Linked DNA regions of Methylosinus sp. H3A. The protein of the gene in region 2 binds, or shares a complex with, the protein of the main gene of each other region. Links are inferred from orthologs where the notes say so. Each region holds a gene or a part of one and is shown on either strand. Other genes may lie near its edges.

The links.
Region 1: the proteins of hfq (region 2) and IY145_RS17680 are in contact, whole or in part, in a crystal structure (PDB 3VU3), measured with the Escherichia coli proteins. The link is inferred for Methylosinus sp. H3A from one-to-one orthologs.

The regions. Positions count from the first base shown.
Region 1 is NZ_JADNQW010000005.1:3,199,832-3,207,515, reverse strand. Bases 3,116-6,025 are described here. They hold IY145_RS17680 (catalase), read right to left. Parts: upstream 5,337-6,025; coding sequence 3,894-5,336; downstream 3,116-3,893. Other genes in these bases: IY145_RS17675 (helix-turn-helix transcriptional regulator), read right to left, coding at 5,447-6,025; IY145_RS17685 (alginate export family protein), read right to left, coding at 3,116-3,804. In the rest of the region: IY145_RS17700 (pirin family protein), read left to right, coding at 1-123; IY145_RS17695 (DoxX family protein), read left to right, coding at 183-614; IY145_RS26185 (MFS transporter), read left to right, coding at 1,537-2,388; more of IY145_RS17685, read right to left, coding at 2,395-3,115; more of IY145_RS17675, read right to left, coding at 6,026-6,361; IY145_RS17670 (ATP-binding protein), read left to right, coding at 7,019-7,684.
Region 2 is NZ_JADNQW010000005.1:3,631,344-3,639,084, reverse strand. What follows is about bases 3,319-6,285. They hold hfq (RNA chaperone Hfq), read right to left. Parts: upstream 4,954-6,285; coding sequence 4,684-4,953; downstream 3,319-4,683. Other genes in these bases: IY145_RS19775 (sigma-54 dependent transcriptional regulator), read right to left, coding at 5,217-6,285; hflX (GTPase HflX), read right to left, coding at 3,319-4,566. Outside these bases: IY145_RS19805 (cold-shock protein), read left to right, coding at 324-995; mazG (nucleoside triphosphate pyrophosphohydrolase), read left to right, coding at 1,300-2,118; IY145_RS19795 (glutathione S-transferase family protein), read right to left, coding at 2,131-2,784; IY145_RS19790 (multidrug efflux SMR transporter), read right to left, coding at 2,795-3,121; more of hflX, read right to left, coding at 3,178-3,318; more of IY145_RS19775, read right to left, coding at 6,286-6,581; IY145_RS19770 (sensor histidine kinase), read right to left, coding at 6,594-7,741. UniProt on the Escherichia coli protein: RNA chaperone that binds small regulatory RNA (sRNAs) and mRNAs to facilitate mRNA translational regulation in response to envelope stress, environmental stress and changes in metabolite concentrations.

The DNA of each region.
Region 1 (7,684 bases), 430 kb from region 2 along the record:
GGCGCCGTGCGGATCGACGATGTGCGCGTGAACGCCCGCGACGGCGCGGCGATCAGCGACGTCGACATCCTGCGCGTCACCGCGCTGGAGGACAGCGAGATCGTTCTCGTCGACGCAGCGTGACCATTGGCCGGCGCCGACGCGCCGGCCGCCTTCGCAAACATGACAAAAGGATCGAGACAATGACCAATGTTCGCAATGCGGATTACGCCGCTCTGCTGCTGCGTGTGAGCCTCGGCGCGCTGTTTCTCGCGCATGGGCTGCTCAAAGTTTTCGTATTCACCCTGCCTGGAACAGCGAAATTCTTCGAGCAGCTCGGCTATCCCTCGCTGCTCGCCTATGTGGTCGTGGCCGCGGAGATCGGCGGCGGCCTCGCATTGATCTTCGGCGCGCTCACGCGCATCGTGTCCGTCGCGCTCATTCCCGTGATGATCGGCGCGCTGCTCGTGCATCTTCCCAATGGCTGGCTGTTCTCCAACGCCAATGGCGGATGGGAGTTTCCGGCGCTGTGGACGGCGCTCTTGATCGTGCAGGCCCTGCTCGGCCCCGGCGCCTTCGCCGTCAGGCTCCCGCATTCAGAAGGACAGGCGCTCGGGACCGCAGCGCGAGGCTGAAGCAAGCAATCAGCGTCCCACGACAGTGATTGCGCAGGGTGAATAGAGCGCTCATCGAAGTTCGATTCACCCTGCGCGAACACGGACCTCCGCCAAACCGCTCTGAACGAATCTGCCGGGAAACGACCGATGATCGATCTCAAATCTCATGAGCCGAACGATCTATCCGCCAGCCAATCCTTTTGGTCCGCGTTCCGCCATCGTACTTTCGCAATCATATGGACCGCGACGGTCGTCTCGAACATCGGAACCTGGATGTACAACGCCGCATCCGGCTGGCTGATGACCGGCCTGGACGCTAGCCCGATGACAGTATCGCTGATCCAGGTCGCGTCGAGCCTGCCCATGTTTCTCTTCGCGCTGCCGGCTGGCGTGCTCGCCGACATCGTCGACAGACGCCGTTTCCTCATCTACGCGGAAATTTCTGTCACAATCGTCGCCGCAGCGAGCGCCGTGCTCGTCAGGCTCGATATCATCACTCCTTTCCTCTTGCTGCTCTGCACCTTCCTCCTGAGCATCGGAGCAGCCCTCACCGCACCCGCCTGGCAATCGATCGTTCCGCAGTTGGTCCCTCGCCGCGATCTCCCCGCAGCGGTCGCGGGCAATGGCGTCGGCATCAACATCAGCCGCGCCATCGGTCCAGCCCTCGCGGGCGTCGTCATCGGCGTATTCGGAAACGCGGCTCCATTCTGGCTCAACGCCGCGAGCAATTTCGCCGTAATCGGCGCGCTGCTCTGGTGGCGTCCGCCGGCGAAAACGGAGCATGCTTTGCCGGCCGAGCGGCTGATGAGCGCATTGATCATCGGATTTCGCCATGCCCGCTATAATCGGCCATTGCGGGCCGCTCTGATGAGAGCGGCTTTCTTCTTCTTTTTCGCGAGCGCCTATTGGGCTCTCCTTCCACTGATCGCCAAGCAGCCAGATCGACAGCGGCCCTGCCGTCTATGGACTTCTTCTCGGCGCCATCGGCCTCGGCGCCGTCGTCGGCGCCTTCGCGCTGCCGCGCCTGAGGCGCGTGCTCGACGCGGACCGGCTCGTCATTCTGGGCTCCTGCGGCACAGCGGCCACGTTGGCGACGCTCGGGCTCGCGCGCTCGCCGACGCCTGCCTTAGCCGCATGCGTTCTCGCCGGCTTCTCCTGGATCCTCGTGATCGCGACGCTCAATGTTTCGGCGCAGATTTCGTTGCCGGACTGGGTGCGGGGACGCGGACTCGCCATGTTCGTGACCGCTTTCTTCGGCGCGATGACCCTCGGCAGCGCCGTCTGGGGGCAAATGGCCACGATGCTCGATCTTTCGACGACGAATTACGTCGCAGCGGCAGGACTTCTGTTCGGCATTCTGCCGAGCCGCCGATGGAAGCTCTCCGCAGGCGCCGGCCCCGATCTCACTCCGTCCATGCATTGGCCGAACCCGGTGATCTCGATCGATGCGGAGGCGGATCGCGGCCCCGTCATGATCAGCGTCGAATATTCCGTCGACTCCCGGCATCGCGACGCGTTTCTACGAGCTGTCCGCCAGCTCGGCGAAGGACGACGCCGCGACGGAGCCTATGCCTGGGATATTTTCGAAGACGTCGCCCAAGAGGGACGCTTCGTCGAAATCTTCTACGTCGCTTCTTGGCTCGAGCATTTGCGGCAGCATCGTCGCGTGACGAACGCCGATCGCATCCTTCAGGAAATGGTTCGCCAATTCGGGGCCGACCAGGAGCCTAAAGTCACCCATCTCATTGCCGCATCCTCGAGCGCCTCCGGCGCCGAGCGCGTCGCCTCATAGGTTCGTTCACCACAGAAATTTGACTTCCGCGCCGAGATAATTGGCGTCATGTCCGCCGGCGCGACGAATTGTGTCACCCGCCGCGAAATGCACGCATTCGAGCGCGGCGGAAAGATTGGCCGTTACAGACCAATCCACGCGCAATTGCTCATAGGCGCCTGTCCAACGGCCGGGCGATCCTGCGGTGCCGGCGACGGCGATATTCGGAAACACATAGATCGCATCCGCTGTGGTTTCGCGCCATTGCAGGCCGATGCCCGCGAGCACAGTCACCTTGTCGCTCGCCGCGAGAGTGAGGGACGGTTTGAGGTGAATGAGATTCGCATAGCCGGTGAATCCCGCCAGCGTGAAGTAATAGCCATTGGGAAATAGCGGATCGAAGGTCTCGATCCGTCCATCTCCCCTGCGCCGGTCCCCTGAGGCTGCATCCGCTTGAATGCCTATGCGCGGCCTCAGCGGCAGCATCGAGAAGCGATAGCCTGCGCGCGCCCCCACAGCCCATGCGCGAATGCTCTTGGCGCCGACGTTTCCCGACTGCGCCATTCCCTCGACATCCCAATCAAATCCGTCTTTCTCTCCGGCGAAGCGAATATCGAAAATATGTCGCCGCTCGTTTCCCGAAGCATCCAGATAGGAAGCATTCCTATTGCCGAAAAAGGAATAATAAGCGGAGAGCTCGTTCTGGCCGAAGACATGCCGCTCCATGCGCAGGGTATGGAATTGAATATCTCTCGTCGATCTATCGTCGAAAGCCTGTTCCCGATAATATTGAACCGGGCGGCTTACGAAGCCGAGAATGCGCCAAGGCTCCGCCTCGAAATCGAGCCACGCCGCGTCGAAGGCTTGCCTGACGTTCGGACCGTCTCGATTCGAGACGAAGCGCTGGAGATCGAAAGCGAACTCCTGGCGACCGATGCGCGCCTTCAGCACGCCATCGGGGAACGCATGGCCATATTCCAAAAAGGCCAAACGAAGATCGGGAGGATTCTGATCGGCCTTTCCCAGATTTTTTTTGTCGAAGGCGCGCGCATCCTCGATCTGCGCAAAGAGTCGCCAATCCTCACTCAAATGCAAATCGGCGTGCAGCTGAATGCGCTGAAGCAGATAGCTGTCGTTCCGATTGGTTTTGCCGACGCCGAAGGACGGCGCATTGGCAAGCTCGAAGCGCTCACGCAGAGTCGCGCCGAAGGAGAGATAGAAATTCGGATCGCTCGGCGACAGCGGGATAAATTTGAGCTCGTCTCCGGGCTCTGTGCGGAGGCCGGGATCGGCGAGCGCGGACCAATTCTCCTGCCAACGATTGGACATGAGTCGCGGTCGGCTCGGCGCGACGCTCGCGGCTTCATCCGCATGCGCGCCGCAAGCCGAGACGATCACGATCAACGCCAATGCGTTTCCGCCGCCTCGCCACGACATGATGCTCACCCTCTACGCCGAACGCTCCCTGCGCGATCTCGAGCCATCGTCCGAGACGGCCGGAGAATGCTCTCGCGTCCGAGTTTCGCTCAGTCGCGCTTCAACGCCGCGCGCACTCCCGAACCATAGCCCGGATCGACGGCGTCGAAATGCGCCAATTGGCGCTCGACGATCTCCGCTGGAACGCCAGCCATCGCAGCCGCGATATTCGAAAAGAGCCGCGCTCTCTCGCCCTCGTCGAATAATGCGAAGAGCGCGCGTGGCTGGCTGTAATAATCATCGTCGCCGCGCTGGTCCCATTGTGCGCCGTCCCCCTCGATCGGCATCGGCGGCTCGCGAAACTCCGGGCTCTCGGCCGGGCCGCCGAAGCTGTTCGGCTCATAATAGGCGTCGACCACTCCGGTCTGCTGACCGACGAAGTTCATCGCACCGTCCTTATGGTAGACTCTCACAGGCGATCGAGGTCGATTCACCGGCAGCGACTCGTAATGCGTCCCGAGCCGATATCTATGCGCATCGGCGTAGCTGAAAATTCGCGCCTGGAGCATTTTGTCGGGGCTCGCGCCTATTCCCGGCACGAAATTGGATGGGCTGAACGCCGCCTGTTCGATCTCGGCGAAATAATTATCGGCGTTGCGGTTCAGCTCCATCTCGCCGACTTCGATCAGAGGGAAGTCGGCGTGCGGCCAGACTTTCGTCACATCGAAGGGGTTGAAAGCGCAGGCGCGCGCTTGCGCTTCGCTCATGATCTGGATGAACAGAGTCCAGCGTGGGAACGCCCCCGCCTCGATCGCGCCGAACAGAGCCTCCTGATAGGTCTCACGGCTCTGACCGACGATGTGTGACGCCTCATCATTGGTGAAATGCTTGTGTCCTTGCCGGGTCTTGAAATGGAACTTCACCCAGCAGCATTCGTTGGCGGCGTTCCAAAACCGATAGGTGTGGCTGCCATAACCATTCATATGCATAGGCGTCTGCGGCAAGCCGCGATCCGACATCAATATCGTGACCTGATGCAGGCTTTCCGGCGTCAGGCTCCAAAAGTCCCACATCGCCGTCGCGGAACGGAGATTGGTCCGCGGGTGCCGCTTCTGCGTTCGGATAAAATCAGGAAATTTGAGCGGGTCTCGCACGAAAAACACCGGCGTGTTATTGCCGACCAAATCCCAGTTTCCCTCATCCGTGTAGAATTTCAAGGCAAATCCGCGAACGTCGCGCTCGGCGTCGGCGGCGCCGAGCTCGCCGGCGACCGTCGAAAAGCGTGCGATCAGCGGCGTGGTCTTGCCAACGCCGGAGAACAGCGAAGCGCATGTATAGCCGCTGATGTCATGCGTTACTGTGAATTGACCATGCGCGCCCCAGCCTTTGGCGTGAACGACGCGCTCTGGAATGCGTTCGCGATTTTGATGCGCCAGCTTTTCGAGCAGACGCCAATCCTGCAACAGCAACGGCCCGCGCGGCCCGGCCGAGAGGCTATTCTGATTGTCGGCGACAGGCGCGCCGGCCGTGGTCGTCAATCTGGACCAAGTCATCATCGATCCTCACGATTTTTCATGACGATCGGATACGCCGGCTGCTGCGAAACGTCTTGCATGTTCGTATGCGCTATTTCACAATCGTCCCGTGACGGCTGCGCGTCCTACTATCGCACGCGCTGCCGCCAAACCTTCGGCGTCACTCCGACATCCCGGCTGAAAATTCGCGTGAAATGACTTTGGTCGGAAAAGCCGCAGTGAAGCGCGATTTCCGACAAGGGGAGGTTCGTCGTGCGCAACAAGCGCTGCGCATTGTCGATCCGCTGCTTCAGCAGCCATTGATAGGGGCTGATACCCGTCGACTCGCGAAAAGCCCTGAAAAAGTGACTGCGAGACATATTCAAGGCCTCAGCGATCGCGGCGATCGACGTCCCATCCTCCTCGTCGGTGGAGACGAGCATCTCCTTCGCCTTCCGAACCATCACGGAACCCAGTCCGCGATCGAAGCCCGTCGCTTCGCTTCGCCGATCGCCATGACGCTTCAACAGATGCGCGCCGATCGTAGTCGCCATCTGCTCGACCAGCATCGAATCGAGGAGCTCCGGATCCTCGAGGAGTGGGAGAACGGCGTTTGCGAGGTGATATAAGGTTATGTCTCGCTTCGCGAGCTGGCGGGCCAGTCCGACATCCGGTGAAACGCCTGCGACTTTTTCTGCATCCCGCCAAAACTCCGGCATCAACTCGATGAGAAAGAAATCGAAGCTTCCATCCAACTCGGCTTTGTAGTTCTCTTCGAAGTCTCGGAGATAGATGTCGCCATGATCGAATAGGCAATCATGCGCGGCTCGCCCTTCTCGAAGGCTGCGCCGGTGCCCGTCGGCCAGGGAAATCCCGATCAGAACGCCGCGATCCTGCGCCGGCGTGGCGACTTGCGCACGATGCCGCCCACTGGCGGCCTTGCGGCGAAAAACCATATGGCCCGCGTCCAATGCCTGGTCCTTGCTCAGCTCGGTCAGCGAGCAGCCGAGAGAGTCCTTTATGGCGCCCGCTTTCGGGCTCGCGCCTTTTGCCGCTGCATCCATTTTCATTTTCCTTCAGCATGTTACGAAAAGGATTCTGCGCCGTATCCGCCTCGGTAGGCCCGCGCGCTCGACGGTCGGGAGACAATTCGCCCGTCCCGGACAGAGACAATTATGTGTATTTAATTCACGTTACAAATCTGATTTTGTTAGTTTATGTTAGCCGGGAACGACGCGGCGCGGATCGTCGCAGAAGAGCCCGGCTCGGGGGATGTTATGGAGGGCGTCTACACCTTTGGGGATTTCCGGCTGGAAACGCGCTCCCGTCGCCTATCCCGCGGCGATCAGACCGTGCCGATCGGGGATCGAGCGCTCGACATCCTGCTTCTCTTGATCCGGACACCGGGCGAGACGGTCAAGCGAGCCGACATCGTCGCGGAGGTCTGGGGAGCATCGCAGATTTCGGATGGAGCTTTGAGATTTCAGATCAATGAATTGAGAAGCGCGCTGAAATCGGATGGGGCTCGGCTGATCGGGACCGTCGCTCGAACCGGCTATTATTTCAGCGGAACGGTGAGCTTTCGCTCAGAGCCTCGGTTTGTCGAAAGTGCGATCGAGAGACCAACGCAGAGCGCGGAACGCCGAAAGCGCTTCGAAACCGGCGCGATCGTCGGTCGGGACGACACGATACGCGAAGCCATCGATTCTCTCGGGCCGAATGTGTCCCTCACCATCACTGGACCGGGCGGCATCGGCAAGACCACCGTTGCAAAATGCGTCGCGCGCGCGCTCCTTGCGGAGGCGCCTCCTGATCCGATCTGGCTCGACCTGTCGAATGGATCGGAAGACGAAGATATTTGGCCCGCGCTCGCGCGCGAGCTCGACGTCGGCGCGGGCGCGCAAAACATCGCTCAGGCGGCGCTGTCCGCCCTGCCGAAGAACACGCCGCTGTTCGTTCTCGATTGCTGCGAGCATGTTCTCGACAGCGTCAGGCGCTTCATTCGCGACATCCGAAGCATGGGTCTTGCGACGCCGATCCTCGCGACCTCGCGCGAGACTTTGCGTGTTCGCGACGAGCGGATCATTCGGCTCGCGCCGCTCGGCTTGCCCAGCGCGAACGAGCATCTCGATTTTGCGAGCGCCGGCGCCTATGGCGCTCTCGAGCTGTTCATTCGACGCGCGCGAGACATGGCGGGCGAATATACGCTCGCCGAGACCGATGTGGATGCCATCCGAAATATCGTTCGGCGGCTCGACGGCATTCCTCTCGCCATCGAGCTCGCGGTCGCGCATCTTTCCAGCTTCAGCCCGCAAGATCTCGATCGGCTCCTGCAAAAGGATTTCGATCTCGTCGGTCTTCTGCCGCGCGACACGCCGGATCGGCAT
Region 2 (7,741 bases):
CGGCGCTCTTTGCCGCGCTCGCGCCACTTTTCAGGCCTTCGATCGCGCGTTCCTCCCACCCGATTCGTCGGGTGGCGAACAGCGGCCTCGGGTTTTTTCGCCTCGTCGGCGAATTCATCTAGCCAGAATGGGCCGTTTACTGGTAAAAAGGCGATTGCGCGGGACTATATGGCATTCAACTGGCACACTTACGAACGCACCGGAACCGGCTCTCTCCGCGAGACGCCGGTGGACGCGCGTCGTCGGCGCTTTTGCGCCCGGCGAGAGGCCGTGCATGTGGCTATAGCGGTCTTTTGGCGGATGGCGGAGACGAGTACCAAGACATGAGCAGCAAAGGTCGAGACTTCCGGGGACCCAGAAAACGCGGGTTCGACGACGACCCGCCGTACGGCTATGACAGCCCGCGGCCCAGCCGGCCGCCGAGGTCGCCATTCGGCGGAGGTGGCGGATTCGGTGATTCGCCGCCCCCTTCTTCCAACGAGCCCGCGATCGACGCGGTCGTGAAATGGTTCAAGCCCGAGAAGGGCTTCGGCTTCGTCGAGCTCGGCAATGGCACGGGCGACGCGTTCCTGCATATCGGCGCGGTTCAGGCGGCCGGCTTCGAAGCCTTGCCGCCCGGCGCCAAGCTGAAGGTGCAGGTCGCGAGCTCGGTCAAGGGCCAGCAGGTCTCGCGTGTGCTCGAGGTCGATCTTTCGACCGCGACCGCCGAGCGCCCGCGCAGCCCCAGCAGCAGCGGCGGCGGCTTCGACCGGCCTCCGCGTCGTCAGGCTCCCGATCCGTCGACGGCAGTGCCGGTCACCGGCAAGGTCAAATGGTTCGACGAGACCAAGGGCTTCGGCTTCGTGCAGTCGAACGACGGCGGCAAGGACGTCTTCGTCCATATCTCGATCCTCGGCCCCTCCGGCGTCAATCATCTCGCCGAAGGCCAGCCTGTGACGATGCAGGTCGTCGACACGGCAAAGGGTCGCGAAGCTCTGTCGATCACGCTCGACTGACGCGCTGAAAATGCGAGCCGCAAGCCGAATTCGGCTTGCGGCGGCGCGCGCCTGCCAGCAATGACGATTATTTACCTCGGATGCGCAAGTCGGGTCCGAGGCGCTGTCGTTTGCAAGGCGTACTACGGCCCCGGACCCTCGGATCGACTGCAGAGGGCTGCACACCAAGGGCGCAGTCGATATCCGGCCTCGATGCTAGAGCAAAGCGCCTCGAATTCCTCACCTTTTTTGCGCGACCGACTGCGTCAAAACAACGCGCCGCTCGCGCTTTCAGACGCCCGTTCGGCCGGCCAGAGGCGCATCGATGACACAGGATGAAATCGCGCGCCTCCTCGGCATAATGGCGGCCCTGCGCACGCCGCAAACCGGCTGTCCATGGGATCTCGAGCAGACCTTCGCGAGCATCGCCCCCTATACGCTCGAAGAAGCCTATGAAGTCGTCGATGCGATCGAGCGCGGCGATCTCGGCGATCTCCGCGAGGAGCTCGGCGACCTGCTGCTGCAGGTCGTCTTCCACGCGAGGCTGGCGGAGGAGGTCGGAGCTTTCGCCTTCGTCGATGTCGTCGCGGCGATCTCCGACAAGCTCATCCGCCGCCACCCACATGTATTCGGCGACAAAACCGCGGCCTCGGCGGCCGACGTCTCGGTGCAATGGGCGCAGATCAAGGCGCGCGAAAAGCAGCTCCGCGCCGAGCGCCGCGGCATAGAGGAGGCGCCGGGCCTGTTGGACGGCGTTCCACCCGCCCTGCCCGCTCTGACGCGCGCGATCAAATTGCAGGAGAAGGCCGGCAAGGTCGGCTTCGACTGGAACGACGCGCGGCTCGTGCTCGAGAAAATTCGCGAGGAGACGCTGGAGGTGGAAGCGGAGCTCGGGGAAGGAGACGCGCCTCCCTCGCCCGCGGTCGCGGAGGAGATCGGCGATCTTCTCTTCGCCGTCGCCAATCTCGCCCGCCATGTCGGGGCCGATCCCGAGCAGGCGCTGCGCGGCGCCAACGCCAAATTCGAGCGGCGCTTTCGCTTCATCGAGCGCGCGCTCACGGAAAAGGGAACGCGCCCGCAGGATTCGACGCTAGACGAGATGGAAGCATTGTGGCTCGCGGCGAAAGCCGCCGAGCGTGCGTGAGCAGCGGCCCGCTCACTTTTCGAATTTTTCCAGAACCCAGGGCTCGCCGCGTCCCTCGCTCAGCCATGCCTGATAGCTCGGCAGAGCGAGAATCGCGTGCATATAATCCTGCGCTTGCGACGAGACCTCGAGGACATAGGTCGTAAATCGACAGACGACCGGCGCAAACATGGCGTCCGCGGCGGAGAAGGCGCCGAAGAGAAACGGCCCCTCCGATCCGAAGCGCGCTCTCGCGTCGCGCCAGGCGGCGTCGATACGCGCGATATCGGCGGCGGCCTCCCGGCTCGGCGGCGCGATCGGGCGCGGCGCGCGGCGGAAATTGGTGGGGAATTCACTTCGCATCGAGGTGAAGCCGGAATGCATTTCCGCCGCGAGCGAGCGCGCCAGAGCCCGCGCCGCCGGATCGCGCGGCCAGATCGCGAGATCGGGAAAGCGCTCGGCGATGAATTCGATGATGGCGAGCGAATCCCAGACGATTACGTCGTCGCTGCGTAGCGCCGGAACCTTCCCGGCCGGCGAAAAGGCGAGGAGCCTCTCTTTCGACTCCGGGCCATAGAGCGGAACCACCGTCTCCTCGAAGGGAATCTCGAATTGCTTCAGCAGCAGCCAGGGCCGCAGCGACCAGGAGGAATAGGCCTTATTGCCGACGAGCAGGGAGAGAGTCATCGAAGCGTCCTCAATGGGCGGTCTGGGAAAAGAGGCTCAGCAAAATGACGCCGGCGATGATGAGACCCATTCCGGCCATTTCTCCGGCATTGAGCGTCTGGCGAAACACCAACCAGGCGACGAGGGCGATCAACGCTTGGCCGACGCCCGACCATATCGCATAGGCGACGGCGACCGGAATGCTGCGCAGAGCGAGCGACAGCAGGAAAAAGGACACGCCATAGCCGATGACGACGATGATCGAAGGCAAAGGCTTCGAAAAAGCCTCGCTCGCCTTGAGCGCGGAGGTTCCGACGACCTCGCAGAGAATGGCGATCACCAGATAGATTCGATCCATGATGCGGAGGCCCCTCGGAGTGCGAACGCCTCGCGGCTCGAGGCGCGCCTATGAAATTAGCGCGCGCGCCGCCGGGTCGTCGCTTCCGCGCGCACTTCGGCCTGCGGATAGCGCCGCGTCACCCCGTCGAATCGCTCCGGCGCGACGCGCACGACAAGCCGCGCTCTCCCGTCCGGCAAAGTCTGCCGATCCAGCACTTCCGTATGGGCGTGGAGCCAGGCGATGCCGGCGCCGTCGGCGGGATCGAGCTCGACCTCGAGCCGGACGCGCCCTTCCGCCAGTCGCGTCTCTATGCGATCGAGCAGCGCGTCGAGCCCCTCCCCGGTCAGCGCCGAGACGAGCGAGGGACGGTCGACGCCCTTGCGGCCGCGCGCGGCGACGCGCATGGCGGCGAGCCGCTCCGGATCGAGCGCGTCGATCTTGTTCCAGACCTCGAGAATGCGCGTCCCCGCCTCGCCGGAAAGGCCGAGCTCGCCGAGAATGGATTCGACGTCGGAGGCCTGCGCCTCCCAATCGGGATGCGAAACGTCGCGCACATGCAGGATGACGTCGGCCAGCGTCACCTCTTCCAGCGTGGCGCGGAAGGCGGAGATCAGCATGGTCGGCAGATCGGAGATGAAGCCGACCGTATCCGAAAGCAGGATCTTTGCGCCATGCGGCAGGCGAATCTGCCGCAACGTCGGGTCGAGCGTCGCGAACAGCATGTCCTCGGCCAGCACGCCGGCCTTGGTCAGGCGATTGAACAGCGTCGATTTGCCGGCGTTGGTGTAGCCGACGAGCGCGACGACCGGATAGGGCACCTCGCGGCGCTTCTTGCGGTGCAGGCCGCGCGTGCGCTTGACCTGGTCGAGGTCGCGCTCGATGCGCGCCATGCGCTCCTCGATGAGGCGGCGATCGGTCTCGATCTGCGTCTCGCCGGGGCCGCCGAGGAAGCCGAAGCCGCCGCGTTGACGCTCGAGATGGGTCCAGGATCGCACGAGGCGCGATTTCTGATAGGCGAGATGGGCGAGCTCGACCTGCAGCGCGCCCTCCTTGGTGCGGGCGCGGCGGCCGAAAATCTCGAGGATCAGCCCGGTGCGGTCGATGACCTTGGCGCCCCAGGCTCTTTCCAGATTGCGCTGCTGCACCGGCGAGAGCTGGCAATCCATCGTCACCAGCTCCGCCTCGGCGGCTTTCACCGTCTCGGCGATCTCCTCGACCTTGCCCTTGCCGAGATAGGTCGCGGGCCGGACGTCGTGCAGAGAGACGGCGATCTCGCCGACGATGTCGAGCTCGATCGCCTCGGCGAGGCCGACCGCTTCGGCGAGCCGGGAGACAGGATCGCGCTCCGCCCCCTGCCCCGCGGCTTCGGAAGGCCGCGTGCGCGTGGGATAGGGGCCGACCACGAGAGCCTTTGTGGACGCGCCGGCGGTCCGGTCCTCGGACGCTGATGTTTTTTCGCTCAACCCGACCTCGACCCGCTGAGCGAAGCGCGGCGGCGGCTCGCCCCGCATCTTGTCAGCGTCTATTGTTTTCGCGGGACTTTCAACGGAAAATCGGGCGCCGATCTTCCGAAATCCCGCTCAGCGATGGCGTTCTGGCGCGCTCTCCGCGCCTTCCTCACCCGGCTCGAACATATGGATCGGATGACCGGGCATGATCGTCGAGATCGCATGTTTATAAACGAGCTGGGAATGCCCATCGCGGCGCAGCAAGAGGCAGAAATTGTCGAACCAAGTCACGATGCCCTGCAATTTGACGCCGTTGACCAGAAAAATCGTGAGCGGGACTTTGTTCTTCCTCACGTAATTCAAAAACGTATCTTGCAGATTCTGCGCGCGTTCGGAGGACATCGGCTATCCTGTTCTGTTTTTCGTTATCGGGGCGACTTGCGTCGCTCTTATCGGTCCATAGCCATCCAACCGCATATTAGAGACTGCGCCGGCGCAATGCGCAAGACGCAACTCCTTCATGCGGCGAAAGGCCTCCACTTACGGTCCTGTAACTCGCTGTTTCGACGTGTTTACGACGAGACGAAACGCATCAACTAGAGCCAAACAGCCGCAGAGCCAATAGGAAATTTTCACAAGGTCTTGTATCGGCGAGATTTGTCGCCTCATTCGATGGCGAGCGACTTCAACTTGCGATGGAGCGCCGACCGCTCCATTCCGATAAATTCGGCCGTTCGGGAAATATTGTTGCTGAAGCGATTGAGCTGGGCGATCAGATATTCTCTCTCGAACACTTCCCGCGCCTCGCGCAGCGGCAGGCTCATCAGTTTCTCGCCACGCACGCCGGCCGGCGTCGAGGGGACGAGCTGGCCGATCTCCGAGGGCAGCATATCGGCGGAAACCTCGGCGGTCGCGTCGCCGGCGGTCAAAATCATCAGCCGCTCCACATTGTTGCGGAGCTGGCGGATATTGCCGGGCCAGTCGTGCAATTGCATGACGGCGAGCGCGTCCTCGCTGATCTTGCGGCGCGGCATGCCGGAGGTCGCCGACACCTGCTCCATGAAATATTCGATGAGCTCGGGGATATCTTCGCGACGCTCGGCGAGCGAGGGGATGCGGATCGGCACCACGGAGAGGCGATGGAAGAGATCCTCGCGCAGCGCCCCCTCCTCTATCGCCGAGGCGAGGTCGCGCGCCGACGAGGAGATGATACGCACATCGACCTCGACGCGCGCCGTCCCGCCGACGCGCTGAAACGTCTGCTCGACGAGGACGCGCAGGATTTTCGACTGCGTGTCCTTGGGCATGTCGGCGATCTCGTCGAGAAAGAGCGTGCCGCCATGGGCCTCCTCGAGCGCGCCGATCTTACGGGGCCCGTCGCCGCCCTCGCTGCCGAAGAGCTCGATCTCCATATTTTCCGGCGTGATCGTCGCCGCATTGATGACGACGAAGGGGCCGAGGGCGCGCTGCGAAGCCGCATGGAGACAACGCGCGGCGAGCTCCTTGCCCGAGCCGGGCTGGCCGGTGATGAGCACGCGCGAATTGACCGGCGCGACGCGGGCGATGATCTGCTGCAGCTGATGCGCCGGGAAGGAGCTGCCGACGATGCGGTCCGAGGCGCCGGCGCGCTGGCGCAGCGCGCTGATCTCGCGGCGCAGATGCGAGGCCTCGAGCGCGCGCTCGGCGACGAGCAGGAGACGATCCGCCTTGAATGGCTTCTCGATGAAGTCATAGGCGCCGAGCTTTATGGCGCTCACCGCTGTTTCTATATTGCCGTGGCCCGAGATCATCACCACAGGCAGATCTTTGTGCTGCTTCTGGATGATCTCCAGAACCTGCATGCCGTCGAGGCGCGAGCCCTGCAGCCATATGTCGAGGAAGACGAGATGCGGGCGGCGCTGCTCGATCGCCGCCAGCGCGCCATCGGCGTCCTTGGCGGTGCGAACGCCATGGCCTTCGTCGCCGAGAATGCCGGCGACGAGCTCTCTGATGTCTTCCTCGTCGTCGACGATGAGAATGTCGCTGACCATCTGCCTCACCATTCACGAAGTCCGCGCCTGCGCCTCCTCCGCCGCGGCGGCCTCGCCGAGCGGAATGAACAGGCGCACACAGGCGCCGGTTCCGGAGGGGGCGTCGAGCAGTTCGAGTCGTCCGCCATGGTCCTCGATGATCTTGGCGACAATAGGCAGGCCGAGCCCGGTGCCCTCGGCGCGCGTCGTCATATAAGGCTCGAGCAGGCGCTGTCGGTTGAAGGCCGGGAATCCCTTGCCATTGTCGATCACATCGATCTCCGCCATTGCGTCGCGCACGCCGAGGCTGATATCGATCCGCTTGGCGTCATGCGCCGCGGCGTCCTCGCGGGCGGCGATGCCCTCGGCGGCGTTTTTCACGATATTGGTGAGCGCCTGCGACAAGAGCCGCCGGTCGAAGACCGCGAAGACCGGCGCGTCCGGCAGTGTCAGTGTCATTTCCACGTCGTTATGGGCGACTCGCGTCAGAAAAAAGGCCTGGCGCATGCAGTCGCACAGATCGTCGCGCTCGGGCCGCGCCTTGGGCATGCGGGCGAAGGAGGCGAATTCGTCGACCATGCGCTTGATGTCGTCGACCTGCCGCACGATCGTGTCGGTGCATTGGTCGAAGATGTCGCGCTCGAAGGTGATGTGCTTGCCATATTTGCGCTTCAGGCGCTCGGCGGAGAGCTGGATCGGCGTCAGCGGATTTTTGATCTCATGAGCGATGCGCCGAGCGACATCGGCCCAGGCGGAGGTCCGCTGCGCGGTGACGAGATCGGTGATGTCGTCGAGCGTCACGACGAAATCCGAGCCCCCCTGCTGCATGCTCGCCGAAGTGACTCGAACGGCGAGCGTCAGCTCCTTGGCGCCGCGCCTGATGTTGATCTGCGTCTGAATAGCGCGCGGAAAGGCTTCCACCGCATCGGCCAGAATGGGCGCGATCTCGGGGAGAGCTTCGGCCGCCCGCGCGCCGATCGCCGCCGTGGCGCCGTCACGTCCCGCTCCGCCGACGAGAAGCTCCTCCGCCGAACGGTTGAGCACATTGATCCGCCCCTCCGCGTCGACGCCGATGACGGCCGCCGGCACGCCGGAGAGCACCGCCTCGGTGAACAGACGCCGCTCCTCGTTCTGGCGATTGGCCGTGAGCAGACGGCTCTGCTGCTGCTCGATCTCGCTGG